DNA from 3 places in the Streptomyces sp. ID05-26A genome. Region 2 is predicted to be linked to each of the others. Evidence: riboswitches for the same ligand, from Rfam matches in the RefSeq annotation. Region 2 holds a riboswitch; each other region holds the start of a gene.

Region 1 (9,882 bases), on a different contig from region 2:
GGCGATGCGGATCGGGTTGCTCTCGAACTGCTCCTGCGTGAGCCAGTCGGCGTCCTGGCCACCGGCGGCGATCAGCGCGTGGATCAGCTTGTCGCCGTCGAGCTCGTCGACACCGGGCAGCTCGGTGCCGATGTCGTAACCGTGCTCCTGCATGGCCTTCAGCAGCCGGACGGTCGACGCGGGCGTGTCGAGCCCGACCGCGTTGCCGATGCGCGAGTGCTTCGTCGGGTACGCCGACAGCATCACGACGACCTTGCGCTCGGCGACCGGGATGTGGCGCAGCCGGCCGTGCCGGACCGCGATGCCCGCGACGCGCAACGCCCGTTCCGGGTCGGCCACGTAGATCGTGAGGCCGTCGGAGTCGATCTCCTTGAAGGAGAACGGGACCGTGATGATCCGGCCGTCGAACTCGGGGATCGCGACCTGGGTCGCGGTGTCCAAAGGAGACAGTCCGTCGTCGTTCGAGTCCCACGTCTCGCGGCTCGACGTGAGGCACAACCCCTGCAGGATCGGCACGTCGAGCGCGGCCAGCGCACCGACGTCCCACGCGTCGTCGTCGCCACCGGCGGAGGCCTTCGCGGGGTTCGTGCCACCGGCCGCGAGCACCGTCACGACGAGCGCGTCGGCCTGCCTCAGCGTGTCGAGCAGCTCGGGTTCGGCGGTGCGCAGCGAGGAGCAGAAGACCGGCAGGGCCTTGCCCCCCTTGGCCTCGATGGCGTCGCACAGCGCGTGGATGAACGCCGTGTTCCCGGCGACGTGGTGCGCGCGGTAGTAGAGCACCGCGACCGTCGGGCCCTCGGCCGCCGAGGCCTCGCGCTCCAGCACGCCCCACGTGGGCGTGGCGGTGGGGGCCTCGAAGCCGTGGCCGGTCAGCAGCACGGTGTCAGAAAGGAACTTGTACAGCTCGGTGAGGTTCGCCGGGCCGCCGTGCGCGAGGTAGAGGTGCGCCTCGGCGCACACACCACCGGGCACCGTCGACAGCTCCATCAGCGCCGCGTCGGGCTGCATCTCACCGCCGAGCACCACCACGGGCAGCCCGCTGGCCAGCAGCCAGTCGAGACCTTCCTCCCACATCCGGCGGCCGCCGAGGATGCGCACGAGGACCAGGTCCACGCCCTCGACGAGCGCGGGCAGGTCGTCGGTAGTGAGTCGCGCGGGGTTGCCGAGCCGGTACTCGGCACCACTCGCACGCGCCGACAGCAGGTCGGTGTCGGAGGTCGACAGCAGCAGGATCACGCAGGCTCCATCCCTCGTGGGGTCCGCGCCCCAGGTTGCGGGTGACCGGCGAAGCAGAGTTCCTGACTCCCAGCGGTGTTCGCTGGTCACAGTGGCGGGACCGCGCCGGATTCACACCGGCTTCCTCCTGCGCTTCGTCGTTCGGGCTCACCCTAACCGGCGGGTTACAGTCCGACCTATGCCCAATGGGATTCACCGGGGTCACCCGGACGCCTGTCCCGGCGCCGTCGAGCTGCACCAGGCAGCGGACGGCGGGCTGGCGCGCATCCGGGTGCCTGGCGGCACTCTTTCCGCTGTTCAGTGGGACGTCGTGCGCACCTCGGCCGCAGAACTCGGGAACGGTTCAGTGGAACTGACCTCGCGGGCGAACCTCCAGATCAGAGGCCTCGCGGACGGCGTCGAACTGGGCGCGCGCCTGGCCGCGGCGGGCCTGCTGCCGTCGGCCTCGCACGAGCGGATCCGCAACATCATCGCTGCACCCCTGGAGGACGAGCAGGGGTTGGTCGACGAGATCGATGCAGCCCTGTGCGCGGACCCCGCTCTGGCAGCGCTGCCGGGCAGGTTCCTGCTGACGGTGGGGCACGCGGTGAGCGGCCTCGGCGGCGACTTCGGGCTGGTCAGAGATGGTGCGGCGACGTGGGCACTCCTCCTGGCCGGGACCGACACGGGCGTCCGCGTCACCGACCCCGCCGACACCGTGGTCACCGCGGCCCGCCTCTTCCAGCGACTCCGCGGCCCGGCCTGGCGCCTGTCCGAAGTGGACGACGGTGTGCGAAAGATCACCGCCCACTTCGGCACCTCCGACGCGCCGCGCATCACCCCGGCTGTGACTCCTGTCGCACCTTCACCGTTGACCCCAGGGGTTCCGCTCGGCCGGCTCGACGCCGGCCAGCTCCCCGGCGTCGCTCTCCGCCTCACGCCGTGGCGCAGCCTGGTCGTGCCCGCCGGCACCGACACGTCCGGCCTCATCACCGACCCGGACTCGCCGTGGCACGGCGTCAGCGCCTGCACCGGCCGCCCCGGCTGCGCGAAGTCGCTCTCCGACGTACGAGCCGACGCCCGTGCGTGGCTCGGAACCCCACACCGCCGTCCGGTGCACTGGTCGGGTTGTGCCCGCCGCTGCGGCCGTCCCGCGGGCGAAGTGATCGAGTTCGTCGCGACCGGCGACGGCTACGAGGAGATCCGTTGACGCAGTACATCAAGGACGGGGCGGAGATCTACCGCCAGTCCTTCGCCACCATTCGCGCGGAGTCGGACCTCACCGGGTTCCCCGCCGATGTCTCGCAGGTCGTCGTCCGCATGATCCACGCGTGCGGCATGACCGACCTGCCCAGCGACGTCGTGTTCTCCCCGGACGTCGTGCGGAACGCGCGCGCGGCGCTCCGCGACGGCGCGCCGATCCTGTGCGACGCCAACATGGTCGCGTCCGGCGTGACCCGCCGCCGCCTGCCCAAGGACAACGAAGTCCTGTGCTACCTGCAGGACCCGCGCACGCCGGGCCGGGCGCAGGAGATCGGCAACACGCGCAGTGCCGCCGCCCTGGAGTTGCTCGCGGACCGGTTCGACGGCGCGGTGATCGCGATCGGCAACGCCCCCACGGCGCTGTTCCACCTGCTCGACCTGATCGCCGCCGGAGCCCCCCGGCCCGCGGCGGTGCTGGGCATCCCGGTCGGGTTCATCGGGGCAGCGGAGTCCAAGGAAGCTTTGGCCGCAACGGATCTGGAGCACCTCGTGGTGCGCGGCCGGCGCGGCGGCAGTGCCATGACGGCGGCGGCCATCAACGCGATCGCGAGCGAGGAAGAATGACGGGCAAGCTCTACGGCGTCGGCCTGGGTCCGGGCGACCCGGAACTCGTGACGGTCAAGGCCGCGCGACTCATCAACGAAGCCGACGTGGTGGCGTTCCACAGCGCCCGGCACGGCAAGTCGGTCGCCAAGACCATCGCCGCGCCGTACTTCCGCAGCCAGGACGATCCGAAACCGCAGGTGCTGGAACAGCTCGTCTACCCGGTCACGACCGAGGACACGGACGACTACCAGGGCGAGATCGACGCCTTCTACGAGGAGGCCGCCGCCACGCTGGCCGCGCACCTCGACGCCGGGCGGAACGTCGTCGTGCTGGCCGCCGGGGACCCGTTCTTCTACGGCTCCTACATGCACATGCACAAGCGGCTGGCCGACCGCTACGAGTGGGAGGTCGTCCCCGGCGTCACGTCCGTGAGCGGGGCGAGCGCCGTTCTCGGCACCCCGCTCGTCGAACGCGACGAGGTCCTCACGATCCTGCCCGGCACGCTCCCGCCCGCCGAGCTCGCGTCCCGCCTGGCCGACACCGACTGCGCCGCGATCCTCAAGCTGGGCCGCACCTTCGGCAACGTCCGCGAGGCGCTCGAGGCGTCCGGCCGGCTCGACGGTGCCTGGTACGTCGAACGCGCCACCACGGGCCGGCAAAGGATGGCGCCGCTGGCCGACGTCGACCCCGCGACCGTGCCGTACTTCTCCATCGCCGTGCTGCCGAGCCAGTCCAAGCCCGCGAAGCCGAAGGGCGAGGTCGTCGTCGTCGGTCTCGGCCCCGGCTCGCGGGACTGGCTCACCCCGGAAGCCCGCCAGGAGCTGGAGGCCGCCGACGAACTGGTCGGCTACAGCACCTACCTGAACCGCGTGCCGGAACGTCCCGGCCAGCAGCGGCACTCCTCGCACAACCAGGTCGAGTCCGAACGCGCCGCGTTCGCCCTGGACCTCGCCCGCAAGGGCGCACGGGTCGCCGTCGTGTCGTCGGGTGATCCCGGCGTCTTCGCGATGGCGACCGCGGTCCTGGAGGTCGCGGCGGAGTCCCCGGACGTGCCGGTCCGCGTCATCCCCGGTGTCACGGCCGCGAACGCCGTGGCGGCCAAGGCGGGCGCACCGCTCGGCCACGACTACGCGGTGATCTCGTTGAGCGACAGGCTCAAGCCGTGGGACGTCATCGCCGAACGCCTCGAGGCCACCGCCAGGGCCGACCTGGTGATCGCGATCTACAACCCGGCGTCCAAGGCCCGCACGCACCAGGTGGCGGACATGCGCGACCTGCTGCTCCGGCACCGCGCGCCGGAGACCCCGATCGTCGTCGGACGTGACGTGGGCGGCCCGGAGGAGGAGATCCGCGTCCTCACGCTCGGCACCCTCGACCCGGCCACGATCGACATGCGCTGCCTGCTGATCATCGGCTCGTCGCAGACGATCGTGACGCCCCAGGGCGTCGTCTTCACGCCCCGGCGGTACCCAACCAGCTGACGGCGGCGTCGACGCCGGCCACCACTGCCGCGGGCGGGAGCGGTGGCCGGCGCACGATCACGACCGGCACACCGAGCCGACGCGCGGCCTCCAGCTTGGCCGACGTCATCGAGCCACCGCTGTCCTTCGTGACGAGCACGTCGACGTCCCGCGAGCGCATCAGCTCCAGTTCACCGTCCACAGTGAACGGACCGCGCGACAGCAGCACCTCGATCCGTTGGGGCAGCGGCGGTTCCGGCGGTTCGACCATGCGTGCCAGGAACCACTGCGGGCACGCGGCGAACTCGGCCAGGTCCTGCCGTCCGGTCGTCAGGAAGACCCGCTCGCCCCGCAGTTCCCGCGCGGCCTCGGCCACGCTGTCCACCCACTGCCAGCCGGGCTGCGGCGTGAACCCCGGTCGCCGCAGGATCAGCAACGGCACGCCGACCCGCTCACAGGCCTCGAAAGCGTTCGCGGTGATCTGCCGGGCGAACGGGTGGGTCGCGTCGACGACGGCGCTGACATCGTTGTCCCGCAACCACTGCGCGAGCCCGTCGACCCCACCGAAGCCGCCGACGCGAACCTCGCCGACGGGAAGAGCGGGGTTGCTTACCCTGCCCGCCAGGGAGGAGACGACCCGGCCCGGAGGAAGAGCCGCGGCGGAACCCATCACCCGCCGCGCGAGTTCCCGAGCCTCCCCCGTCCCCCCGAGGATGAGGATCATCGAACGCGCGTGGCCGAGTACAGGTGGCTGTCCGGGAACTGCGTCGCGCCCAGCACCTGTCCCACGATGATCACGGCGGTCCGCTTGATCCCGGCGGCCTCGACCTGCGCGGCGATGTCGTCCAGCGTCCCGCGCAGCACGACCTCGTCCTCACGGGACGCGTAGGCGACGACCGCGACCGGGCAGTCCAGCCCGTAGTTCGGCACCAGTTCCGCCACGACGTCCGCGATCCGCTGCACGGCGAGGTGCAGCACGAGCGTCGCGTGACTGCGCCCCAGCGTGTCCAGGTCCTCGCCCTCGGGCATCGGCGTGGCGCGCTGCGAGGTCCGCGTCAGGATCACCGTCTGCCCGACCCCGGGCACCGTCAGCTCGCGCTGCAACGACGCCGCGGCGGCCGCGAAGGCCGGCACCCCCGGCGTCACGTCGTAGGCGATCTCCAGCGCGTCCAGCCGGCGCATCTGCTCGGCCATCGCGCTGAACACCGCCGGGTCGCCGGAGTGCAGCCGGGCCACGTCCAGTCCCTGTTCCGAGGCCGCGACCAGCTCGGCCACGATCTCGTCCAGCGTCAGCAGCGCCGTGTCGACCTTGCGCGCGCCGGCGGGGCAGAAGTCCAGCAACTCCACCGGCACCAACGCACCCGCGTACAGGCACACCGGCGACGACTCGATCAGCGCGCGGCCCCGCACCGTGATCAGGTCGGCCGCTCCGGGCCCGGCCCCGATGAAGTGCACGGTCACTTCGTCACGCTCCACGTCGTCACGGGCATGTGCGGGCGCCAGGCGGTGAACCGGCCGACCGACGAGCCGCGGTTCACCGCGATCCGCACCAGGTCGCCGCCGAGCCGCTCGTACCACTGCGCCACCACGGCCTCGGACTCCAGCGTCACGGCGTTGACGACCAGTCGGCCGCCCGCCGCGAGCGAGTCCCAGCAGGCCTGCAGCACACCGGGCACCGTCACGCCGCCGCCGATGAAGATCGCGTCGGGCTTCTCCAGCCCCTCCAACGCGTCCGGCGCCCGTCCGATGTGGACCTCCACCCCGGGCACACCCAGAGACGCTGCGTTACCGGCGATTCGCTCTGCGCGTTCGGCCGACTGCTCCACGGCGATCGCGCGGCACGTCGGATGCGTGCGCGCCCACTCGATCGCGATGGAACCCGAACCGGCCCCGACGTCCCAGAGCAGCTGCCCGGGCAGCGGCGCCAATCTCGACAACGAAATAGCCCGCACCTCTCGCTTCGTCAGCTGGCCATCGGATTCGTACGCGTCATCAGGCAGGCCGGGGACCCGTGAGAGAGCGCTCCCGCGGTACTCGATCGCGATCACGCACAGCGGGTCCGCGTCCTGCCCGGACCAAGGGTAAACCCGCTCGGCGGGACCACCTAGCTGTTCGAGCACAGTGATGTCTCCGGCCAGTGCCGCAACGGTTGCCGGGTCGCCACCGAGCACCAGCACGCGCTGTCCCGGCGTCAACACGGGGCGTAGCAGGTCGGCCGATCGCGCCACCAGGGACACGACCTCGACCTCGTTCAACGCCCAGCCGAGCCGTGCGCAGGCGAGCGACACGGAGGAGGGGTGCGGGATCACCGTCACCCGGTCGCCCAGCAACCGCACCAGGGTCGTGCCGATGCCGTGGAACATGGGATCGCCGGACGCCAGCACGCACACGTCCCGGTGCTTCTCGAACAACGCGGGCAACGCCGGGACCAGCGGCGACGGCCACGCGACCCGGTCGAACTCCCCCGGCACCAGGTCGAGCTGCCGGCGCGAGCCCATCAGCACACGTGAACGGGAAACAGCCTGCTGGGCGGCAGGGGAAAGCCCGTCCCACCCGTCGGCACCGATGCCGACGACCACGACGTCAGACGGTGCCGGTGACACGCTTCACCTGGATCTCGATCACGACCCGCTCGGGGTTCACGCGCGGCTGCTTGTACCGCAACGCATACCGCCGCACGGCCTCGTCGACGGATTCCACGTCGTCGCGCACGACGGCGGGACCCTCCAACGTGGACCAACGCCGACCGTCCACCTGGCACACGGCGGCGTACCCGGCGTTGCGCACGTGCTTGACCTTCCACGACGCGCCGTGCGTGATGATCCGCGCGATGCCGGCTTCGGCGTCGAGCGTGACGCCGACCGGCACCACGTGCGGAGTCCCGCCGGGACGGACGGTGGACAACGTGCACAGGTGCCGTTCGGCCCAGAACTCGGCGAACTCGGCACCCCGGTCGATCGACATGGCACGCATCATCGCAATGCGGCGGTCGTGAAGGAAAATCGCCGCACCAGCGGCAGCCACTTCCGGTAGGTGGACAGGTCGTCCGGCACGGCGAGATCACCGACCAGCCGGTCCCTCTCCTGCCGCCAGTCCCGGCCCGACTCGATGGCGTCGAACAGCGCGTCGCACTGCCCCGACCGGCCGACGAGCACCGCCAGCAGCACCAGCACGACCCGGTAGTCGGTGCTCAGGAACCCGTCGGACTCCAGAACCGCCGAGCGGGCCCTGACCAGCCGATACAGGTTCACCAACCGCTTGGCGGCGCGCGGCGTGCGCACCAGCGGCGCGAGGCTCTCCAGGTAGAGCAACTCCGGCCCGGTGATCCGCATGCCGCGCGGCGCGTGGTCGAGCGACTCACCCGGCTCCTCGACGGGCGCCGGACTCGTCACGCGCGGCAGGTCCTGGGGGTCGTCGTGCAACGGAGTGAGGTAACTCGCCTCACCGAACTCCTCCCCGGCCAGGTCCGACACCAGCCGCCGGAATCCCCCGCCTTCCATCGGCGGCAGCGCGAAGGACACCTGGAAGATCTTCTCCAGGTAGTCGACCGGGTCGTCCAGCATCTCGGTGTAGTGCTGTTCCAGGGCCCTGAGCAGCCACCTCGCGTCCACGCCGACGACCACCACGAACACGGGCTGCGCGAGCAACAGGTGCACCGCCTCGAGCACCTTGATCACGACAGGCGGAGGGCACCGGTCGAGGTCGTCGATGTAGAGCACGATCCGTTCCGGCCCGGCCGTGCTGTGGGCGAGGATCGCCGCGAACATCTCCAAGTCCTTGCGCACCAGCGAAACGACGCCCAGGTGCTGCTGGTAGTCGTTGTCACGGGTGCGCGCGTACTCGGCGACGTCCGGCGCCAGCTCCCCGATCGACCGCTCCAGCCCCTCGATCTCCTCGTCGAGCTCGGCGAGCCGGTCGTCCAGCGGGTCCTGCCGGTCCTTGAGCTCCCGGAACCACGTCACCGCCTTGGCGGCCCGCGCGAGCACCGGCGTCGCGGCCGCCACGGTCGCGGCCAGCACCAGCGGCCACGTCGCCGTCACCACGAACAGCCCGGCGACGACCAGAGCCCCCAGCAACAGCGTGATGATCGCGGTGCGGTCCTTGCGCACCTGCCCCCACACGAACTCCGGCACCTTCACGCCCGGTGCCACGAACGACAGGTCGCCCTCAGCGAGCTGCCTGGAGAGCCTGCGGCGCGCCGAGCCGAGGCTCTTCTGCTGCTGGGCGGCGACCGCCATCCGTTCGAGCCTGACGGTCGCCAGCCGGTCGACCAGCGACGTCTTCTCCTTGCGCTGCTCCGCGAACTCGTCGGCGATGCGCTCCAGGTCGTGCGCCGACCCGTTGGCGAGGGTGTCGAAGATGTGGGTGGCGAGCGACGCCCAGAGATCGGCCTCGACGTAGTGCCAGGCGTTGAACCTGATCTGCCGCACCGACGAGCAGTACACGTCGTGACGCTGCGCGAGATCGTCGATCCGCCGTTCCAGCTGCCGCATGAAGAAGCTCTTGCCGCTGCCCCAGCTGCCGAACAACCCGATCGACAGCGGCGGCTTGATCAGCCGGGACGCCATCAGGTCCGCGAGCATCGCGACGTCGGGTTCGATGCCGAGCCGGTCGGCGCCGCCCTCGTCGTCCGCCCGGTAGCCCGCGTGCACCCGGATCGGCCCGGCCTGCCGGACCTGGTGCAGGAACTCCTGAACCGTGTCGACCGGCGGGAGGGAGGGGTACAACCGTCGGACGTCGTCCTTCTCGCCCTCGCTCAGGTAGATCGACACCTGGACGACGACCGCGTCCACCACCCAGTTGGGGAGGTTGCGGGTCATCGCGGACTCGAACACGATGATCCAGCGCGGCGTGCTCAGGTCGATCCGGCTCGGGACCGATCCGTAGTCGAACCACACCACCGATTCCGGCACCACGGGCGCGCCCTCGTCGGGGTTCACCACGATGGGCTTGTCCGGCAGCACGCGCAGCAGCGCCTCGTAGACGGCCCTGCGCGCGCCGGCCCCACCCGGTTCCGTCCGCACGAGCACCACACCGGGACGGCGCAGCGCGCGGTCCAGCTGGACATCGACGTCTCTCGGCAGGTAGACGCCTGGTGAGCCGCTCGGCTCCTTCAGCAGCCTCGTCCTGTCGACGTCCCGCACCCAAGGAAGATCATCCGCCACAACCGACGATTGTGGCGGATGATCCGGACCCGCGTCGGGATTACGGGTAGCTGATGACGTTCACCGGCACGGTGCCCGGCGGTGTCACCCCGCCCACGTTGTTCACCACGTGGGTGATCGTGCCCTGGTAGTTGAGCGACACGGTCAGCAGGTTGTGCAGTCTCACGCCGGACCGGTTGGGCACCTCGAAGGCGTTCTCGGCGCGCACCGACGGGTTGACGTTGAAGAAGCAG
Region 2 (9,882 bases):
CGGTCCACTTCTTGCTGTTGTGCGACACGACGTTGCCGCCGGTGTAGACCTTGTCGCGTTCCCACGCGGGCTGCGTGCAGGGGCCGGGACCGGGGCCGCCGGTGTCCCACGGGACCTGCGTGGACTTGTAGAAGTTGATGCCCATGGTCGTCCAGCGCGGGCCCTGGTTGCCCAAGCGCACCTTGAACTGGTCCCAGTTGTGCGTCGACCACGGCGACCACGCCAGTTCGGCGATCGCGCCGAGCCTCGGGAACGCCATGAACTCGATGTCCTTCGCCGTCACCAGCGTCTCGCTCCACAGTGGAGCTTCGACACCGTGGACCGCGGACTCCGGCACACCGCTCAGGTGCGTGCCGGGGTTCCAGTCGTACGCGGTCTGGACCTCGATCAGGCCCGCCCACGACAGGCCGAGCGGCGTGCTGGAGTTGTACTTCATGTCCAGGTACGCCTTGTTCGCGGGCGACATGATGACCTTGTGGCCACGCGCCGCCGCGGCCTGCACCACGGCGTTGGACGTCGAGGTGCCCCAGTACTGCGGCATCGTGGCGGTGTCGGTCGTGGTCTTCACGAACTCGTGCCAGCCGAGCGCGGTCTTGCCGTACTTCTTGACGATCGGAAGCGTGCGGTCCATGAACGTCTGGTAGTCGGCGTCCGACGTCGAGTGCGCCTCGTCGCCGCCGATGTGCAGGTACGGGCCGGGCGTGAGCGCCGCGACCTCGCGGATCACGTCGTCCACGAACTGGTAGGTGAGCTCCTTGCCGACGCACAGCGAGGAGTAGCCGACCTCGATGTCCGTGCGCAGTGGCGGGGCCTGGCCGTTGCAGTTCAGCTCCGCGTACGACGCCAGTGCCCCGTTGGTGTGGCCGGGCAGGTCGATCTCGGGGATCACCGTGATCTTGCGCGACGCCGCGTACTGCACGATCTCGCTGTACTGCGCCTTGGTGTAGTAACCGCCGGGGCCGCCGCCGACCTGCGTGCTGCCGCCGTACGTGGCGAGGCGCGGCCAGCTGTCGATCACGATCCGCCAGCCCTGGTCGTCGCTCAGGTGGAGGTGGAAGTAGTTGATCTTGTAGAGCGCGAGCTGGTCGATGTAGCGCTTGACCGTCGAGACCGGGTGGAAGTGGCGGGCCACGTCGAGCATCGCGCCGCGGTAGGAGAACCTCGGGTAGTCGACGATCAGCGTGCCCGGCACGGTCCACGGACCGGCCTGCGCGGTCGTGCTCTCCACCTTGGCGGGCAACAGCTGCCGCAGCGTCTGCACGCCGGTGAACAGGCCTTCGGACGTGTTGGCGCGCAACACGATCGAGCCTGCCGCGACGTCGAGCTGGTAGCCCTGCTGGCCGACCGTGCCCGGCGCGCCCGTGAGCAGCAGCGAGATGCCGTCGGACGGCGTTCCGGTCGTGTCGGAGACCGGGAACGCGTACCCGGTCGAGGGCCGCAGGACTCCGGCGAGGAAGGTGCCGACGTCCCTCGCGGCAGGGGCGGTGTAGATCTTCGTGGCTGCCGTCAGCGTGTGCGTGACACCGCTTCTGGCCTGCACCGAGACAGGGACCGGCACGAGGCTCTGCAGTGGTTCCGCGGCTTGCGACTGCGCGCTCACGGACAACGCCGCTGTGACAGCGATGACCGCGGCGAGAACACGAGTTCTCACGACTCCTCCTCACGAGTCGGGGGCGGCGACCCTGCCTCCAGCGTGCTCAAACATCCCTTTTGTCGTCAATGGTCTGGGCCAATTCTTTCTTCGAGACCGGCTCGAAAGCGGCCTTCCGCGCGGCTCGGCGCAGCGTCCGGAGCAGCACGGGCCCTGTCACCGCAACGAGAACGGCGGTGGTGACGGCCCGCATGAGGTCCCAGCCGAGCGACGTGGCGAGGGTGAACGCCGCGAGCCGCACGAGGTTCGTCACGGGTGAGGAGGTGGGGTCGAAGCTGACGGACGTGCCCTCGCCGACCGCGAACGGCCAGAACGACAGGTTGAGCAGGAAGCCGTAGACGAGCGAACTCAGGACGCCATAGCCGGCCAGCAGCGCGATCTCGGCCTTGCCGCGCCACTGCGGGAGGAGCCCGGCGCCCAGCGCGACCCAGGCCGCCCCGAGCATCTGGTACGGCAGCCACGGTCCGACGCCACCGGTCAGCAGGGCCGACGCGAACAGCGTCGTGTTGCCCAGCACGAACCCGAAGCCCGGCCCGAACACCCGGCCGCCCAGCACCATCAGGAAGAAGACCGTCTCGATACCGGCCGTGCCCGGTCCGAGCGGCCGGATCGCGGCGCCGAGCGCGGACAGCACGCCGAGCATCGCGATCGCCTTGGAGTCCATGCCCTTGTCGCTCAGTTCGGCGAGCACGACCGCGAGCACCAACGGCAGCAGGAGCGCGAACGTCCAGGGCGCGTCGCCGCCGTGCGCGATGTCGCTGGACGGCTGGACCACGAGCGGCCAGGTGAACGCGGCCAGTCCGATCACGCCCGAGATGGTGAGCGCGACCGCCGACCGTCTGCCGATGGTGATCACAGGGCGGCCTCGACGTCGGCGACCGTGAGCCACGGCCCGAGGATCTTGCTGACCTGCGGGGCGAAGATCGGTGACGACGTCACGACCTCGCGCGCGGGGCCGTCCGCGACGATCTCGCCTTCGGCCATGACGATCACGCGGGTGGCGTACTCGGCGACGAACTCGACGTCGTGCGTGGCCAGGACCGTTGTGGTGGGCAGGTTCTTGAGCGCGGTGGCCAGCGCTGCCTTCGCCGGGTAGTCGAGGCCGCGGGTCGGTTCGTCGAGCAGCAGGACCTGTGGGGTTCCGGTCAGCATCACCGCGAGCACGAGCGCGAGCCGCTGGCCTTCGGACAGGTCGCGCGGGTGGGCCTGGGGCGGCACCTGCGCGAGGCTGTCGAGGAGGCTCCGGCACGTTCCTGACGGCCGGCCGGTCTCGGTGTCGGCCTGGACGCACTCCTGCTCGACCGTTTCCAGGTAGAGCAGGTCGGAGGGCTGTTGCGGCACCAGCGCCACGGTCTGGCGTCGTTCTGCGGGCTTGAGCGTCTTGGGGTCGATGTTGCCGATCGTGACGTTTCCGGACGTGCGTTTGCCGCTGCCCTGCACCGCCCAGAGCAGCGACGACTTGCCAGAGCCGTTACGTCCCATGAGCGCGACCCGTTCGCCCTCGCCGACTTCGAGCGTCACGCCGCGCACGGCCTGGACATCTCCGTACCGGACAACGACATCGCTCGCTTCGAGGACCGGGCTGGTCTTCGTCACGGGTTCGGGCCGGGGTTCGGGGAGCCGGGCACGCAGGGGTGCGGCCTGGCGGCGGGCGTCGCGGACCGAGACCGGGATCGGTTCCCACCCGGCGAGTTGCGCGAGCCTCACGACGGGCGGGGCGACCGGTGCGGCCTTGAGGACCTCGCCGACGTCGCCGATCAGTCCCTGCGGCAGCAGGAGAGCGCGGTCCGCGTACTGCGCGACGCGTTCGAGGCGGTGTTCGGCGATCACGACGGTCATCCCGAGGTCGTGCACAAGTCGTTGCACGGCAGCGAGAACGTCTTCGGCGGCGCCGGGGTCGAGTGCCGAGGTGGGTTCGTCGAGGACGAGGACCCTCGGGTGGGCGGTGAGGGCCGCGCCGATCGCGACCCGCTGTTGCTGACCACCGCTCAGTGTCGCGAGTGGACGGTCGCGGAGGATGGCGAGCCCGAGCAGGTCGAGGGTTTCCTCGACGCGTTTGCGCATGACGTCGTTCGAGAGGCCCAGAGACTCCATCGAGTAGGCGAGTTCGTCCTCGACGTTGTCCGCGACGAAACCCGCCATCGGGTCCTGGCCGACGAACCCGACGACGTCCGCCAGTTCGCGCGGCGGGTGCGTGGCGGTGTCACGGCCGTCGACCAGCACACGTCCAGCCAGGGTGCCGCCGCTGAAGTGCGGGACGAGGCCGTTGATCGCGCGCAGGAAGGTCGACTTGCCGGAGCCGGTGCGGCCGACGACGAGGCACAGCTCGCCTTCGGGGATCTCCACGGAGATGTCCGCGAGCACGGGCTGCTCGGCGTAGGTGACGGTGACGTCCTCGAACCTGATCATGCTTCCCTCGCGAAGGCCAGAGGTGCCAGTGCCACGAGCACGCCCAGCGCCGGAATCAGGGGCAGTTCGGGTGCCTGCAGGGGAACCGTCGACGGCGACAGCGCCGGATCCGCCGAGAACACCAGCACCACCGCTCCCACCACCCCGCTCAACGCCACCCCGATCGCCGTGGGCGTCCACCGGTCCGGCCGGTACCGCGTGCGCGGCACCCGGCGTGCCCCGACCCGCAGCCCCGCGATCGCCAGCACACCACCGAGCACCAGCAGCGGCCAGCCGGTGTAGGCGCCGGCGAGCAGCCCGTACGTGCCGATGCAGAGCCCGAAGAGTCCAGCCAGCACCAACGTGCCGGTGAGCACCCGGTCCTTGCGCGAGATGCCGGCCGTGCGCCCGTACCCGCGCGAGTCCATCGAGGCGGCCAGCACCAGCGACCGGTCGAGCGCGTCCTCCAGCACCGGCACCAGCATCGTGCGGATCGCCTTCGCTCCCCTGGCCGTGTCGCCCCTGAGCTGCCTTGCCTTGCGCACCGATCGGGCGGACGCGACCAACTGCGGTGCCACGGTCAGCGCCACCACAACGGCCACACTCACCTCGTACAACGCGGCCGGCAACGACCGCAGGAGCCGCCGGGGGTTGGCGAGGGCGTTGGCGGCACCGACACAGCTGAGGATCGTCGCGAGCAACAACCCCTGGTACAGCGCGAAGATCAGCCCCTCGGCGCTCACCGGTCCGCCGACGCGGATGCCCTGCGCCCAGTCGGGCAACGGGACCTGCGGCAGCGTGAACAACACGGTCAGGCCGGTCACACCGCCGAGGAACGCGTGCACGAGGACGCGCAGGCCGATGATCAGCAGGCCGAACTTGAGGAACACGCCGTAGGTGCCGGCCCACGGCGTGTTCGCACGGCAGGTCACCACGACCACGCCCGCCACCGCCAGGATCAGGCCCAGCAGCAACGGGTTCGTGGTGCGGCTGGCGGCGGTGGCGAGGCCCAGTGCCCACAGCCACCACGCGCCGGAGTGCAGCTTCACGCCGAAAGCCTCATGCGTCTTCCGCGGCGCGGCGACGACGTGCCACCAGCACCCCGGCCACCGCCAGTGCTGCGATGACCAGCGCCCCGAGCAGCGTCCACAACCAGCCGGAGCCCGATTTCTCCTCCACCTGCTGCGACTTCTCCGCCACCGCAGGAGTCGAGGTCTCCCCCGCCACAGACGACGACACGGCGGACGAAGGCGGAGCCGACTCCACCGAAGACGGCGCAGCGGCCGACGAGGAAGTCGGCGGAACGGTCGTGGTCACCGCAGGGGGTTGCTGTGCCGGAGGTTGCTGCACCGGCGGCGCGGGAGGCTGCGGTTGCTGCGCCGGCGGAGGCGGTGCGGGAGCCGCGGGCGGTGCGATGCCAGGTTGTTCGCCGGCGCCGAACGCCCACCCCTCCACGGTTCCGCGTCCCGGCACGAACGTCGCCGCGCCCTGGTTGCTGTACACCCACGAACCACCGGCCGGTGCGTGCCAGTACGACCAGTACGCGGTGGCGGGCGAGGCGTTGACGCACTTGTCCGCGTCCGTGCCCGGCTTTCCGTTGATGCGGCAGACGAAACCAGCCTGCCGCGAGGCGTAGGTGTAGCCGAAGCCCGCGGCGGTCAGTGCCGCGATGCCGGAGGCGGGGCTACCGGGTGCGCAGCCCTGCTGGACGCCTCCGCCGAGGCCGCGGTAGTCGACGACGACGGTCACGCCGTCACATCCCGCGGCCTGCGCCGGCACCGGTGCGAACGCCGCTACCAGTGCCAGCGCGAGGAAGAGCCTTTTCACGGGGCGGTGCTCGGAGCGGTGCCGGCGCCGAACGCCCAGCCCTCGACGGTGCCGGGAGCCGGGTCGTAGCCGAGCGCGCCGGAGGTGCTGTAGGTCCAGGTGCCGCCGGGGGTGGCGTGCCAGTAGGACCAGTACGCGCTGGTCGTGGGCATCTTGCACGGGTTCGGAAGGGCCTTGATCGTGCAGACGAACCCGGGCTGGCGCGGCACGAACGTGGTCGGGAAGCCCGCGTTGTTCAGCGCCTGGATTCCGGTGGTCGGATCGATCGAGGTGCAGCCGGTCTGGACTCCGCCGCCCAGTGCGGCGAAGTCCACGACGACCTTCACGTTCGCGCACGGAACGGCGGAGGCAGGGGACGTGACGACGAACGAGCTCGCGACGAGGGCGAGGACAGCAAGCATGCGGCGCATCACGCACCAACCTTCCGACGACGGGAGACGAAGAGCAGGACGGCACCGGCGAGCACCGCGAACGACCCGAACAGGCTCAGCGGAACGGCCTGGTCCGGTCCGGTGACGGCGAGCGGCGGGTCGGCCGGGGCCTCGGGCCCTGCCGGAGCGGGCGCGGTCGGCACGGTCGGCTCGGGCGCCGAGGTGACCGGTGGCGTGGTGGTGCAGTCGATCGCGGGCACCCCGGGAACAGCCGACGAAGCCGTCACGTCCGCGAGGCTCACGCGAGCCAGGCCGAGCATCGCCTGTGCGGTGGCGCGGATCGCCGGGTACGGCTCGAAACCGGCGCTGTCGTAGGCGACCGCACCGCGTCGCGCCTCCGGTCCGGAACAGCCGACCTGCAACGACTTCAGGTACGCCACGGCCTTGTCCGCGGGCTGAGTGAGACCCCCCTCGACGAGCGCGCCGACGGCGAGTCCCGTGCTGTTGGCGTTGGCCCCGGCAGTCGCGGACGGGAAACCGCCGTCCGGCTTCTGCTGCGAGGCGAGCCACGTCAGGGCCTTCGGCGACGCGGTCTTCTCGCCCACCGCCAGCAGCGCCTGCAGTGCCATCGCCGTACCGTCCACATCGGACTTGCACGGCGCCTGTTCGAAGGCGATCGGGAAGCCGCCGTCCGGGCACTGCGTGGAAACCTGGTACACCACCGCCTGGTCGGACGGCAGGGCGGCGCGCTTCAGCACGATGATCGCCAACGCCTGCGTGAACGCGTTGGTCTGGTCGAACCCGGGACCGGTCGCGTCGCGGTAGCGCCCCGACTCCTCCTGCAACGGCGCGAGCCGCTCCAGCAGGTCGACGCCCGCGAACGCGTGCGGATCGGTGCCGAGCGTCTGCGCGACCAGCGCGAGCTTCACCAGGCCGCCGACGTACGACTCGTCGCCTTCACCGATCAGGAAGTTCAGCTGGTCGGGCTGGGCGAGCCAGGCGGCGGCCTTCACCGCCGTCGACCTGCCGACGCCCGCCGCCGCCAGCGCGTAGACGCCGTCCGCGGTCAACCCGGCGTCCACGAGGCCGGGGCCCTGGAGCAGGTGGTCGCCACCCTCGAACTGGCTGACCAGCCACGTCCCCGCGGACGGGGCCGCTTCCGCCGCCTGCGCCTGCGGTGTCACCACCAGCGCGGTGGCCACCAAGGCCACCAACGCGGATCTCCTGATCACTACGCCTCCCATGCCCGCGGTCCTCGACGGGTCGGTGGAGCTACCGCACGCCACGGGCAGTCGGACTATCACCGTTGCGGGTCAGCGCCGGAGTTCCACCGGCTTCCCCCGCGGCATGCGGATGCTGTTGTCAGTCAACGATCGTGCGGGAGGGATCTATTTGAGTCAAATGGCTGTGAGCTGGGCCATCAACGAGCAGAATCGGCGGATGGGGGATTTCGCGAAGCAGGTCGACGACGCGGCACGGGTGATCGAGGCGTTGATCCCGGACGAACCGGCCGCCACGCTGGGCACGCACACCGCCCAGCGCGGGAACGAGCGGCACGCCCGTGGCTCCGCGACACAGCAGGCGTTGCGCGGGTTCTCGTCCCTGGCGGCGGAACGGCTGCTCGGCGCGCTGGAACTGGCCGTGGCCCGGCTGGACCTGACCGCACCGGCCGAACTGGTCTCCGGACTGGTGCCGCCACCGGCGAACGCCACTTTCGGGTTCGTGTCGATGGGCGAGCAGAGCGCGATGGCGCTGCCGATGACCATGGTCGACGGCGCGCACCCCGGAGCGAGCAGCCTGATCCTCGGGCACGTGCGCGCGTTGTTCCCGGACATCAACGACGTCGAGGGTGACGAGCACGCCATCGCCGTCAAACGCGGCGCGACGCACCTGGCGGTGGCCGTGGTGGTGGCAAGGGCGGTTCTGAACGCGATCGGCACTCCGGTGGCGGCCAATCCCGCGGCGGCCGTCGGCATCGCGATCGGCGCCTGCGCCGCGATCCTGCCGGACGTGCCCATGCCTCACGCGTACGAACGGGCCGTGCAGGAGAAGCGGCGCCGCGAGTACCGGCCCACGTCCTGGATGACGGAGGCGATGGTGTCCGGCCACCAGTTCGTGGTGGTGGAAGAGCCGAGCCTGACCGAGGCGGACTTCACGGCGACGGGTCTCGTGGCCGCGATCGACACCGGGTTCGCGGTGCGCACGGGTCTCGCCGACGGCAAGGTTCCCGTGTCCGTGCAGGTCGTGCTGGACGAACCGCACCTGCCCGACCTGGAGCAGTGGGACGAGGTCGCCGAGATCGACTACGTCGCGGTGGCCGGGGCCGCGAAGTTCGGTCACGGCAGCACCGCTCCGTGGCCGGGTGGGTTCCGGGTCCGCGTCTGCGCGACCGGACGGGACGAGGGCGAGGAGCGCTACGACCTGACGCTGTGGCCCGCGCCGGCGACGGATCCGGTGGTGCACAAGGCGGCTGACCGAGTCGGGCACCTGCTGCGCGGCGAACCGGCCCCGCCGCCGATCTCCCGTCCCGAACGGCCGTACCAGTGGCTGGAGGACCTCGGGCCCGCGGCGACGGTCACGGTCGTCACGAACGCCGGTGTCGCCGACGTGGTGGACGAGTTCGAGGAGGACTCGGTCGCCGTCGAGATCGAGGGCGGGGTGCTCGTCGTCGAGTTCAACAACTACCAGGGCAGCCGGATTGCCGTCCTGCAACGGCTGTCCCGCAACGGAAAGGCCGCCAGCTACCACTGGAACGCCAACCGGGTGACGCGCCTGTCGTTCGCCCGCGACGGGCAGCTGACCGAGGACGCCGACACCCGGAAGGCGGTGGAGGGACTCAGCTTCACGGACCTGCGGCACCTCGACGCCAAGGGGATCACGGCGGTGGTGAGGTTCACCGGCACCGTGATCCCCGAGGCGATCCGGGAACTGGTCAGTAGTTCGGCAGGCTGAGGCTGTTCACGACCTGGGCGAACTCCTCGGTGGGCGCGCCGCCGTTGGCCTGGTTCTTCAGCGCGATCTCCTGGTTCGCGACGACGTACGGCCGCAGAACCTCCTCGTAGCGCTGGAAAGCGGCCGACGGGTCCTTCGCGAGCTCACCGGCGAGCACGTACGCGCCGACCAGCGCCATGCTGGTGCCCTGCCCGGACAACGGCGAACCGCAGTACCCGGCGTCACCGAGCAGCACGACGTTGCCGTGTGACCAGGAGTCCATCCTGATCTGGCTCATCGAGTCGAAGTGGAAGTCGGGCGCCTCCCACATGTGTTTCACCGCGGTCGGCCACACCCAGCCCGCGTCCGCGAACTTCTCGGCGAGCAAACGACGCTGGGCGTCGACGTCGCGGTGGTCGAAGTCCACCTCGCCGTAGAAACCCATGTAGACACGGCATTCCGCGTTCGAACGGGCGCTCATCACGCCACCGCCGACGACCTCGCCCTGCTGGAACGTCTGCCAGTGGTCGAGGCCGAGGAAGTTCGGCGCGGTGAAGACGGCGAGGTTCATGCCGAGGTGGGTGATGAACTCCGCCTCCGGTCCGAACACGAGCCGGCGGACGGTGGAGTGCAGGCCGTCCGCGCCGACGATCACGTCGAAGTCGCGCGGCGCCGCCTTCTCGAACGTGACGCGGGTGCCGTCGATCGAGGTGA
Region 3 (9,882 bases), on a different contig from region 2:
ATGCACGCGGCGAAGCAGATCAGGTTGAGAAGGAACGACCTGCGGTCCTCACGCGTCCGAAGCTCCGTCAAGGACGAGATCGAGTCGATCCACTTGTAGCAGAACTCGGCCTTGGCGCGGATCGACGGGATCGTCTCGACGGCGGCGAACGCCTCGATGCGGTCGTTCTCGTCGGGCAGGTAGGTGTCGAGCAGCGTCAGGTAGAACTGGACGTGCACGGCCTCCTCGAACAGCTGCCGCGACAGGTAGAGCCGCGCCTCCGGGGCGTTGACGTGCTCGTACAGGTTCAACACCAGGTTGTTCGCGACGATGGTGTCGCCGGTGGCGAAGAACGCGACGAGCCGGTTGACCAGGTGCCGCTCCGCCTCGGACAGCTTGTTCAGGTCCGCGAGGTCGGAGTGCAGGTCGACCTCCTCGACGGTCCAGGTGTTCTTGATCGCGTCGCGGAAGCGCTCGTAGAACAGCGGGTAGCGCATGGGCCGCAGGGTGAGGTCCATGCCGGGGTCGAGCAGGGCGTTCTGACGGGCGGTGTTGGCGAGAGTGGTCACTGGCAGGCCTCACAGGACTCGGGGTTTTCGAGGGAGCAGGCGATGGCTTCGTCCGACGTCACGACGGGCACCGCCGTGGTGGTCGTCGCCTGCTGGATGCGCGTCGCCGGGCGGGAGCGCAGGTAGTAAGTGGTCTTGAGCCCGGCTTTCCAGGCGTAGAGGTACATCGAGGAGAGCTTGCCGATCGTCGGCGAGGCGACGAACAGGTTCAGCGACTGGCTCTGGTCGATGTACGGGCCGCGCGCGGCGGCCAGTTCGATCAGCGCCTTCTGCGGCAGCTCCCAGGCCGTGCGGAACAACGAGCGCACGTCCTCGGGCAGTTCGGCGATTCCTTGCGCGGAGCCGTCGTCCTGCTTGAGCCTGTTGCGCACGGACTCCGTCCACAGGCCGCGCGACTTGAGCTCGCGCACCAGGTAGGAGTTGATCTGCAGGAACTCGCCGGACAGCGTCTCGCGCTTGAACGTGTTCGACACCTGCGGCTCGATGCACTCGAAGCAGCCGGCGATCGAGGCGATCGTCGCGGTGGGCGCGATGGCGATCAGCAGCGAGTTGCGCAGTCCGTGCTCGCTGACCCGCTCGCGCAGCGCGCCCCAGCGCTCGGTCTGCGTGGGCGTGACGCCCCACAGGTCGGGCTGCAGGTCGCCCTTGGCGGCGCGGGTCTCCGCGAACGCCGGGTGCGCGCCCGCCGACGAGGCCAGCTCGGCGGAGGACTCCAGCGCCGTCAGGTAGATCTCCTCGGCGATCCGCGTGGACAGCTCGCGGGCCTCGGGCGAGTCGAACGGCAGGCGCAGCTTGAAGAACACGTCCTGCAGGCCCATGACACCGAGACCCACCGGGCGCCAGCGCGGGTTGGACCGAGCCGCCTGCTCGGTCGGGTAGTAGTTGATGTCGATCACGCGGTCGAGGAACACGACGGCGGTGCGGACCGTGGAACGCAAGCGGTCCCAGTCGATCCCGCCGTCAGCCACGTGCGCGCCGAGGTTGACCGAGCCGAGGTTGCAGACCGCGGTCTCCTCGTCGCTGGTGACCTCGAGGATCTCCGTGCACAGGTTGGACAGGTGCACGACGTTCGACGGCGACGCCGTCTGGTTGCACGTGCGGTTCGCGGTGTCCTTGAACGTCATCCAGCCGTTGCCGGTCTGGGCGAGCGTGCGGATCATCCGTCCGTACAGGTCGCGGGCCTTGATCGTGCGGACCGCGCGACCCGCTTCCTCGGCGCCGCGGTAGGCGCGGTCGAACTCGTCGCCCCACAGGTCGACCAGCTCGGGAACCTCGTCCGGGTCGAACAGCGACCAGTCCGCGTCGGCCTCGACGCGGCGCATGAACTCGTCGGGGATCCAGTTGGCCAGGTTGAGGTTGTGCGTGCGACGCGCGTCCTCACCGGTGTTGTCGCGCAGCTCCAGGAACTCCTCGACGTCCGGGTGCCACGTCTCCAGGTACACGCAGGCAGCGCCCTTGCGACGGCCGCCCTGATTGACGGCCGAGACCGACGCGTCGAGCGTGCGCAACCACGGCACGATGCCGTTGGAGTGGCCGTTCGTGCCGCGGATCAGCGCACCCCTCGAGCGCACCCGCGACCACTGGACACCGATGCCGCCGGCGAACTTCGACAGCCGGGCGATCTGCTTGTACCGGTCGTAGATCGACTCCAGCTCGTCCTTCGGCGAGTCGAGCAGGTAGCACGAGGACATCTGGGTGTGCTGGGTGCCGGAGTTGAACAACGTCGGCGAGCTCGGCAGGTACGCGAGCGACGACATCAGCCGGTAGAAGTCGATGGCCTCGGCGGCGGTGTGCGAGAGACCGCACGCGACGCGCAGCAGCCAGTACTGCGGCTGCTCGATGACCGAACGCTTCGCGGGGTGGCGCAGCAGGTAGCGGTCGTAGACAGTGCGCAGGCCGAAGTACTCGAACCGCCGGTCGCCGTCGAGGTCGATCGCGTCGTCGAGCTTGCGGGCGTTGGCGGCGACGAACTTCGCGGTCGCGTCGCCGATCAGGCCCTCGGCGTGGCCGAGCGCGACGCTCTGGCTGAAGGACTGCACGCCCTGACGGCGCACCTCCTTCTCGATGTACGCGGCGAGCAGGCCGGCGGCGAGCTTGGAGTACTCGGGCTCCTCGGCGACCAGCGCCGCGGCGGTCTGGATCGAGAGCCGGTCCAGCTCCTCGGTGGTGGCGCCGTCGTAGAGACCGCTGATCGTCTTCGTGGCGACCCGCAGCGGGTCGACGTCGTGCAGACCGACCGTGCAGCGTTCCACCGCGCGCACGATCTTGTTCAGGTCAACCGGTTCGAGTGAACCGTTGCGCTTCTTGACGCGCATTGTGGTGGTGGTGAGCGTGTCGACCGCCGTCACAGCTCTCTCCTCGCGAGCTCGGGGTGGCCACGAGATCGGGAGAGGGTGAACGGGCGCGCGCGACCGCCACGTCCTCCCGCCCTCCCTCGGGGCCTCGGACACCCGCACGCGTGGGCACGTGCGGGGCGCTGGCAGGTCTTCGGACTCGTGGGCGAGCCTGTCTCCAGGCGCCTACCGGCCGTCGCTTCCCAGACGTCGATGTCCAGTGCTTTCTGACGGCTTTCGTTCCCACTCACCGCTGCGGGGCAGTCCCGGACTCACACCGGGTTCCCTCTTGCGACGACCGATCTGGATGATCGGCCGAACCAGCTCGGAGCACCATACATGGGTGTCGTCGAGCGATCGACAACTACATCTAGTGGGCGTGTCGCCCAGTCGGAGCAGCCCCGAACGATCACGTGCGCGCGCCGGTGATCGCGGCCACTCTCGACATGGTAGGAAGTCCTACTTTAGGTTGACCGAAGGTCCACGGTGCAGGGAAGCCGGTGCGAGTCCGGCGCGGTCCCGCCACTGTGACCGGGGAGCGGTGTCCCATCAGCAGGCCACTGGCGCGAGCCGGGAAGGCCGGGGCGGCACGTCGATCCGGGAGCCAGGATACCGGCCGGGGACTTCCGTGTTCGTCCACGAGGATGGAGCTGAACGCATGCGGATTCTTCCTACCTGCGCGAGAAACGCAATCCCGCAGCCATAAGCCGTGTCTTCGTCGTGCCCGGTCGTCCACACGCGACACGGGCGGCTCCCTCCTGCGCTCAAACGGAAGGACCTTCTGGGAGCAAGGATCTGCACCACTTCATCGGCGGCAAGCCCGTGTCCGGCACGTCCGGGCGCTTCGCCGACGTCTTCGACCCGAGCACGGGGTCGGTCCAGGCCCGCGTGCCGCTGGCATCGGCCGCCGAGGTCTCGGACGCGATCGCGGACTCCGCTGCGGCACAACGGGAATGGGCGACCTGGAACCCGCAGCGCCGGGCCCGCGTGCTCATGAGGTTCGTCGACCTCGTACGCGCGGAGGAGGACAGCCTGGCCCGGTTGTTGTCGTCCGAGCACGGCAAGACCGTCGCCGACGCACGAGGTGACATCCAGCGAGGACTGGAAGTCGTCGAGTTCGCCATCGGCATCCCGCACCTGCTCAAGGGCGAGTACTCCGACAGCGCCGGCACCGGCATCGACGTCTGCTCGATGCGCCAGCCGCTCGGTGTGGTCGCCGGCATCACGCCGTTCAAACTCCCCGCGATGATCCCGCTGTGGAAGGCCGCTCCTTCGATCACGTGCGGGAACTCGTTCGTGCTCAAGCCTTCCGAACGCGACCCCTCGGTGCCGCTGCGCCTCGCGGAGCTGTTCCTGGAAGCCGGTCTGCCGCCCGGTGTGTTCTCCGTCGTCAACGGGGACAAGGAAGCCGTGGACGCACTGCTCACCGACCCGCGGATCGAGGCGGTCGGCTTCGTCGGCTCCTCCGCGATCGCCGAGTACGTCTACACGACCGCCGCCGCGCACGGGAAGCGCGCGCAGTGCTTCGGCGGCGCCAAGAACCACATGATCGTCATGCCGGACGCCGACCTCGACCAGGTCGCGGACGCCTTGGTGGGCGCCGGTTACGGCTCTGCGAGCACGTCCATCTGCTCCCAATCTGCGTGAACGCTCGGACGCCTGGAGCCACTGGAGGGCCGTTGACCAGCCTGAACACACTGGTGCGCCAGTAGACTCCCATCACCGAACACTTCTTGAATTCCTCTGTAGACGGTTGGCAAGGTGGTGGCATGAGTCCGCGAACAGGCCTCACCCGCGTGCTGGACGACCTGGGCACCACGCTGATCGACCTCGTGCGTGGTGATCCGGGCCGTGCCGCGGACGTCGGTGGTGTCGTGATCCACGACCCGGACGACGACCAGGCGTTGCCGCCGGCCGCGCTGGTGCTGGGCGTCGGTGTGCGCGAGCCCGCTCCGTTGCTGCGCCTGCTGGGCGAGGAAGGGGCGGCCGCGTTGGTCGTGCGCGGCCCGATCGTCCTCACCGAGGAGATCTCCGAGGCCGTCGACGGCTCCGGGGTGGCCCTGCTCGGTCTGGCGCCGGGGGCGTCGTGGACCCAGCTCGCCGCGATGTTGCGGTCGTTGCTCGCGGAGGGTGAGGTCGACCCGTCCGAGACGCTCGGCGGTGTACCGGCCGGGGATCTGTTCGCGCTGGCCAACGCGGTGGCGTCGCTGATCAGCGCTCCGGTGACGATCGAGGACCGCAGCTCGCGGGTGCTCGCGTTCTCTGGGCGGCAGGACGAGGCCGACTCGTCGCGGGTCGAGACGATCCTGGGTCGGCAGGTTCCGGCGCGGTACTCGCAGCTGCTGGAGGCGCGCGGGGTGTTCCAGCAGCTCTACCGCAGCGACCAGCCGGTTTACATCGAGGGGCTGCCCGCCGACGACGGCTCGCTGTGCCTGCCCCGCGTCGCCGTGGCGGTGCGGGCGGGTGACGAGTTCCTCGGCTCTATCTGGGCCGCCGTGCGCGGGCCGTTGTCCCCGGACAGTTCCACCGCGTTCGGCGACGCGGCCAAGCTCGTGGCGTTGCACATGATGCGCCAGCGGGCGGGTGCCGACGTCGAACGGCGGCTGCGCGCGGACCTCGTCTCGACCGCGATCGAGGGAGGTGCGGGCGCGGCGGAGGCGGTGCGGCGGCTGGGGCTGGCCGACCAGCCGTGCGTGGTGCTGGCGATGGCGCTGGCCCACTCGCACGGCGACGATCCGGCCGCGCACGCCCGGCTGCTGGCCGAACGCCAGCAGATCGCCGACGCGCTCGCCATGCACCTGACGGCCGTGCATCCTCGTGCCGCGGCCGCGTTGATCGGCGACGTCGCCTACGCGATCCTGCCCGCGGAGTCGGACGACCGGGCGTTGCGGATCGCCACGGACTTCCGCAACCGCATCGGCAACGCCGTGCTCGTGGGTGTCGGCGAGGTGTCCGACGGCCTGACGCTCTCCCGGACGCGGGCCGGTGCCGACCTGGTGCTGCGGGTGCTGCGGGCGGGACGCGCGTCGCGGCCGGTGGCGCGGGTGTCCGACGTGCACGGCGAGGGGTTGCTCCTGGAGCTGTCGGACCTGATCGCCGAGCGCGGGGACACGCTGACCGGGCCCGTCGCGCGGTTGGTCGCCTACGACCGCAAGCACAGCGCGTGTCTGGTCGAGACGCTCAGCGCGTGGCTCGACGCCTTCGGGGACGTCCCCGCCGCGTCGGCCGCCGTTTTCGTGCACCCCAACACGTTCCGGTACCGGCTGCGGAGGTTGTCGGAGGTCGGGGAGATCGACCTCGGCGATCCGGACGCGCGGTTCGCGGCGATGCTGCAGCTCAGGTTGTGGCGCCCAGATCTTCGCTCAGGAGAGGGCTGAGCGATTCCGGTTGCTGCTTGTCCAGTTATTGTCACCATTCGCGGCATGTGGTGGTCGAAATGCGACTGAAAGGGCCATGAGCTGTGGCCAATAGGAGCAACCTGGCCACGCTGTCCGCTATTACCGTCTTGATCGTGAACAGAGACCAGGTGGGGCGTGGTGTGCGCATCACCGTATCTGCGGTTCTCGGTTCCGCTACAACGCTCGTGTTGCTCCCGATCGCCATCAACGTCGGCACGGGCGGCACCGCCCCTCCCCTGTTACAGCCGCTGACCGGCTGGCTGTGGCCGTTGGTCGGGCTCATGTTCTTGGTCGCAGTGGCGCTCGGAGTATGGGATCGGATCGGAGACGCCAGGCCTCCGAAGGTGTCCGATCGCTGGCGTAACCAGCACGAACGGACATCGAACCTCGCTGCGGTTCAGTCATATGTGGAGAGGCGCCGCGCCAGTTCGCTCTTCGCCCGGATGAGCGTTGAGCTAGGCCTCTCCCTAGCAAGTCAGCCTGCGATGGTGCAACGGCCAGACGACTACCGACCGGACGACCCGATGTTGCGGTTGGAGACTCTGTTCTCCAGCGGCGAGATCACCGCCAGGTTTGAAGCGGAGCGCCGCGAACTGCTGATCCTCGGGGCTCCAGGTGGCGGCAAGTCGACGTTGCTGCTGCGGCTGTGTCAGGAACTTGTCGCCGAGGCCAAAAAGGACGAAGAGCGTCCACTGCCAGTGCTGGTGGATCTGGCAGCCTGGTCGATCACGGGCAGACGCCGACTTAGCAGCGGCAGGCTCTCAGCGCCTCAAGACTTTCGTGAGTGGCTCACCGCAGAACTGAAGAAGCACTACAATATCCCGCCGCCGCAGACACGAGGCATGCTCACGGCCAAGGGAAGCCTCGTTGTGTTGATGGACGGGCTCGACGAGGTCAGCGCCGAGGATCGCTGGAGGTGTGTCGAGGAGATCAACAAACTGCGTGACGAATGCGGCGTGCACATCGCCGTATGTTGCCGCAGCAAAGACTACGACGATCTCAGAAGAAAGCTGGAGCTTTACGGAGCCGCTGAGATCAAGCCTTTGCAACGGGACAAGGTAAGCGAATGCTTGGACGACCTTGCAGACGAGTTGAGCGGCGTCCGCACTGCACTCGCGACGAACCCTTCCCTGTGGGACATGCTGACCACACCGCTGATGTTCAGCATCATGGCGCTGACCTATCGCGGGACCCCGGTCAGCGGCCACGTGTCAGTCAGCAGGCTGTTCGACGACTACATCGTGGAGATGTTCGTACGGAAAGGTCTTCCGTCCCGATGGACTCCCGAACGCGTGATCAGGGCGTTGAGGTTCTTGGCGAGGCTGGCCAGCAGTCCGCTCTGGAACGACGACGTTGCGCAGTCCCGATTGCCGGCCAGGCAGGCATGGACGGATCTCGTCACGAATTCCTCGATGTGGCGACTCTTCCGACGCGCGGAGCCCGCCGCGCTCGCCGGGTTGCTGACAGCGTTCGGACTCGCGTTCGGAATGAAGTTCGGCATTGTTCTCGCCTTGCTCGCGACCACCCTCGCGGCCGCCGCAACTGTCGTGATGACCGGCTTGCTCCGTGATGTGCCCGACTGCTCCGCCGACGACCGGTCAGGAGGCTGGATGTGGGCCGGGGCCGGTTTCTTGACGGGATCGATCGCCGGCGCAGCCGCGTATGGACTAGGGATGCTATTCGGATCGGCCGCGAGCTGGCCGAAGTTTGTGGCGTATTCCGTCACGATCGCGCTAGCGCTGGTGTTGATGATGCTCGCAGAAAGCGTTCTGTATGTACCGTTTGTCACCTTGATCGGCACCAGCGTAGTGATCGTGGTGCTGTTCTGGACCGGCGCGGTAGAGGGCTTGCTTGTCGGTTTGGGCGCAGGTGCAGGACTGGGCGCCATGGCGGGCGCGCTGATCAGCGGGCTCGACGGCGTACGGCGAACCAGCTCGGTGTGGTCGAACTGGACGTGTCTCCTCGGGGTTCCCGCATCAATCGCAGGTGTGCTGATGGGAGTCGCGTTCGCCGGGCTGGCAGGCGCTCCGGCAGGCTTCTCGCTCGCGCCGCTGATCGGCGTGACGCTGGGGCTGATCTGGTTACCGCTGGTCGCGACCGGCGCAGCATTCGGTGTCGTCGACGCAGTGACACATCACATCTCTGAACTCGTGGCGCGCACGATGACATTCGACGAACTCCCAATTCGGAAGGGCGCGCTGTTGCGCTTCGCTCACGACCGGATCCTCCTGATCAAGCCCGAGAACGACTACCTGTTCGCGCATAGACTCCTCCGCGATCATCTAGCCGCCTGCGATCCTGTGCGGTTGAGTGCTGAGATCGAGCGCAAGCAGCAGAGCGGCGGCGACCTACGAGACCCTTCCCTGACTCAGGCGGTTCTGTGCCAGGGCGACGAACTCCCACGTCGCCGGATGGATCGCCAGTGACGGCCACGCCAGGTGCACGGTGATCGGTTCGGCGTCGGTGATCGGCAGGTAGGTCACGCCGGGGTGGGGGTGGTGGTGACTGGTGCCGGCCGCCGTGACCCCGACCGTCGTGCCGGTCGCGATCGACGTCAGCCACTCGACCACGCCGGGCACGTCCACCGTGCGCGGGCGGGCTCCGGAGGGCCAGAGGTCGGCGCTCGTCGTCGCCGCCGTCTCGCACACGGCGACGCACTCGCCCACGAGGTCGTCGAGTGTGAGGGCGGCACGGGACGCGAGCGGGTGGTCGTCCGCGACGGCCGCGATCCGGGGTTCCTCGATGAGCGCGGCGTGGCCGAGGTCGCCTCCGGCCGGTGGCGTGCGCAGGACCGCCACGTCCGCCTCGCCGCGCCGCAACGCCGCCTCGGGGTCGTCGGCCTGCCGGATGCGGACCAGGACGTCCGGGTGCTCGGCTCGCCATTCGCGCAGGAACGGGATCGTGAACCGGCCGAGCGCTGCCCAGGCGAAGGTGAGCCGGATCGGTTGCGGCCGGGCTGCCTCCGCCAGCGCCGTGTCGAGCGAGGTGAGGATGCGGTGGCTGTGCTCCCACAGGCGGTGGCCGGGGTCGGTCAGGGCGACGTGCCGGGTCGTGCGTTCGACCAGCCGCACGCCGAGACGTCGTTCGAGCTGGTCGAGCGTGCGGGAGAGCGCGGGCTGCGTGACGTGCAGCGACTGGGCGGCCGCGGTGATCGACCGGTGGTCGCCGATCGCGGCGAGTGCCCGCAGGTGACGCAGCTCGACATTCATGACTGCCGATCATAAGTGCTGCACGAACGGCATTTCACTCTTCGCCGCGGCACTTCTAGCGTCGATGGCATGAGGATTCTGCTCGTTGGAGCGACCGGATTGCTGGGCACCGCGGTGCACGAGGTGCTCACCGAACGCAAGCACGACGTCGTGACCGTCTCGCGCACCGGAGGCGACCTCCAGTTCGACGTGACCGACCCGGCGCAGGTGGCCGAGCTCTACCGGACCGTGGGCCAGGTGGACGCCGTCGCGTCGGCCGCCGGGTATGTGCCGTTCAAGCCGTTCGGTGAGCTGACGATCGCGGACTACCAGGCCGGGGTGACCGGGAAGGTGCTGTCCCAGGTGGCGCTCGTGCGTGCGGGTCTCGCGCACGTCACCGAGTCGTTCACGCTGA

What was found. Region 2 has a riboswitch for cobalamin ahead of PV646_RS35380 (prenyltransferase/squalene oxidase repeat-containing protein). Riboswitches for the same ligand answer to the same signal wherever they lie in the genome.
Region 1: it holds a riboswitch for cobalamin, as region 2 does, so the genes downstream of both, cobN (cobaltochelatase subunit CobN) here and PV646_RS35380 (prenyltransferase/squalene oxidase repeat-containing protein) in region 2, are expected to answer to the same signal.
Region 3: it holds a riboswitch for cobalamin, as region 2 does, so the genes downstream of both, PV646_RS30760 (ribonucleoside-diphosphate reductase subunit alpha) here and PV646_RS35380 (prenyltransferase/squalene oxidase repeat-containing protein) in region 2, are expected to answer to the same signal.

Annotation. Positions count from the first base shown of each region.
Region 1 is NZ_JARAYZ010000006.1:191,803-201,684, forward strand. It holds gene cobN (cobaltochelatase subunit CobN) at 1-1,236, opposite strand, end outside; cobalamin riboswitch at 1,272-1,406, opposite strand; gene PV646_RS38295 (ferredoxin-like domain-containing protein) at 1,415-2,425, shown strand; gene PV646_RS38300 (precorrin-8X methylmutase) at 2,422-3,042, shown strand; gene PV646_RS38305 (precorrin-2 C(20)-methyltransferase) at 3,039-4,505, shown strand; gene PV646_RS38310 (cobalt-precorrin-6A reductase) at 4,477-5,208, opposite strand; gene cobM (precorrin-4 C(11)-methyltransferase) at 5,205-5,945, opposite strand; gene cbiE (precorrin-6y C5,15-methyltransferase (decarboxylating) subunit CbiE) at 5,942-7,087, opposite strand; gene PV646_RS38325 (TIGR03618 family F420-dependent PPOX class oxidoreductase) at 7,068-7,448, opposite strand; gene PV646_RS38330 (P-loop NTPase fold protein) at 7,457-9,628, opposite strand; gene PV646_RS38335 (pectate lyase-like domain-containing protein) at 9,690-9,882, opposite strand, start outside.
Region 2 is NZ_JARAYZ010000005.1:161,072-170,953, reverse strand. It holds gene PV646_RS35410 (beta-N-acetylhexosaminidase) at 1-1,651, opposite strand, end outside; gene PV646_RS35405 (ECF transporter S component) at 1,698-2,459, opposite strand; gene PV646_RS35400 (ABC transporter ATP-binding protein) at 2,504-4,060, opposite strand; gene PV646_RS35395 (CbiQ family ECF transporter T component) at 4,057-5,088, opposite strand; gene PV646_RS35390 (hypothetical protein) at 5,099-5,866, opposite strand; gene PV646_RS35385 (SCO2322-related protein) at 5,863-6,276, opposite strand; gene PV646_RS35380 (prenyltransferase/squalene oxidase repeat-containing protein) at 6,276-7,481, opposite strand; adenosylcobalamin-variant (AdoCbl-variant) riboswitch at 7,516-7,587, opposite strand; gene PV646_RS35375 (hypothetical protein) at 7,678-9,189, shown strand; gene PV646_RS35370 (FAD-dependent monooxygenase) at 9,170-9,882, opposite strand, start outside.
Region 3 is NZ_JARAYZ010000003.1:758,112-767,993, reverse strand. It holds gene PV646_RS30765 (ribonucleotide-diphosphate reductase subunit beta) at 1-497, opposite strand, end outside; gene PV646_RS30760 (ribonucleoside-diphosphate reductase subunit alpha) at 545-2,863, opposite strand; cobalamin riboswitch at 3,010-3,221, opposite strand; cobalamin riboswitch at 3,349-3,516, shown strand; partial or broken gene PV646_RS30755 (aldehyde dehydrogenase family protein) at 3,677-4,498, shown strand; gene PV646_RS30750 (PucR family transcriptional regulator) at 4,651-6,258, shown strand; gene PV646_RS30745 (NACHT domain-containing protein) at 6,393-8,705, shown strand; gene PV646_RS30740 (LysR family transcriptional regulator) at 8,628-9,488, opposite strand; gene PV646_RS30735 (short chain dehydrogenase) at 9,558-9,882, shown strand, end outside.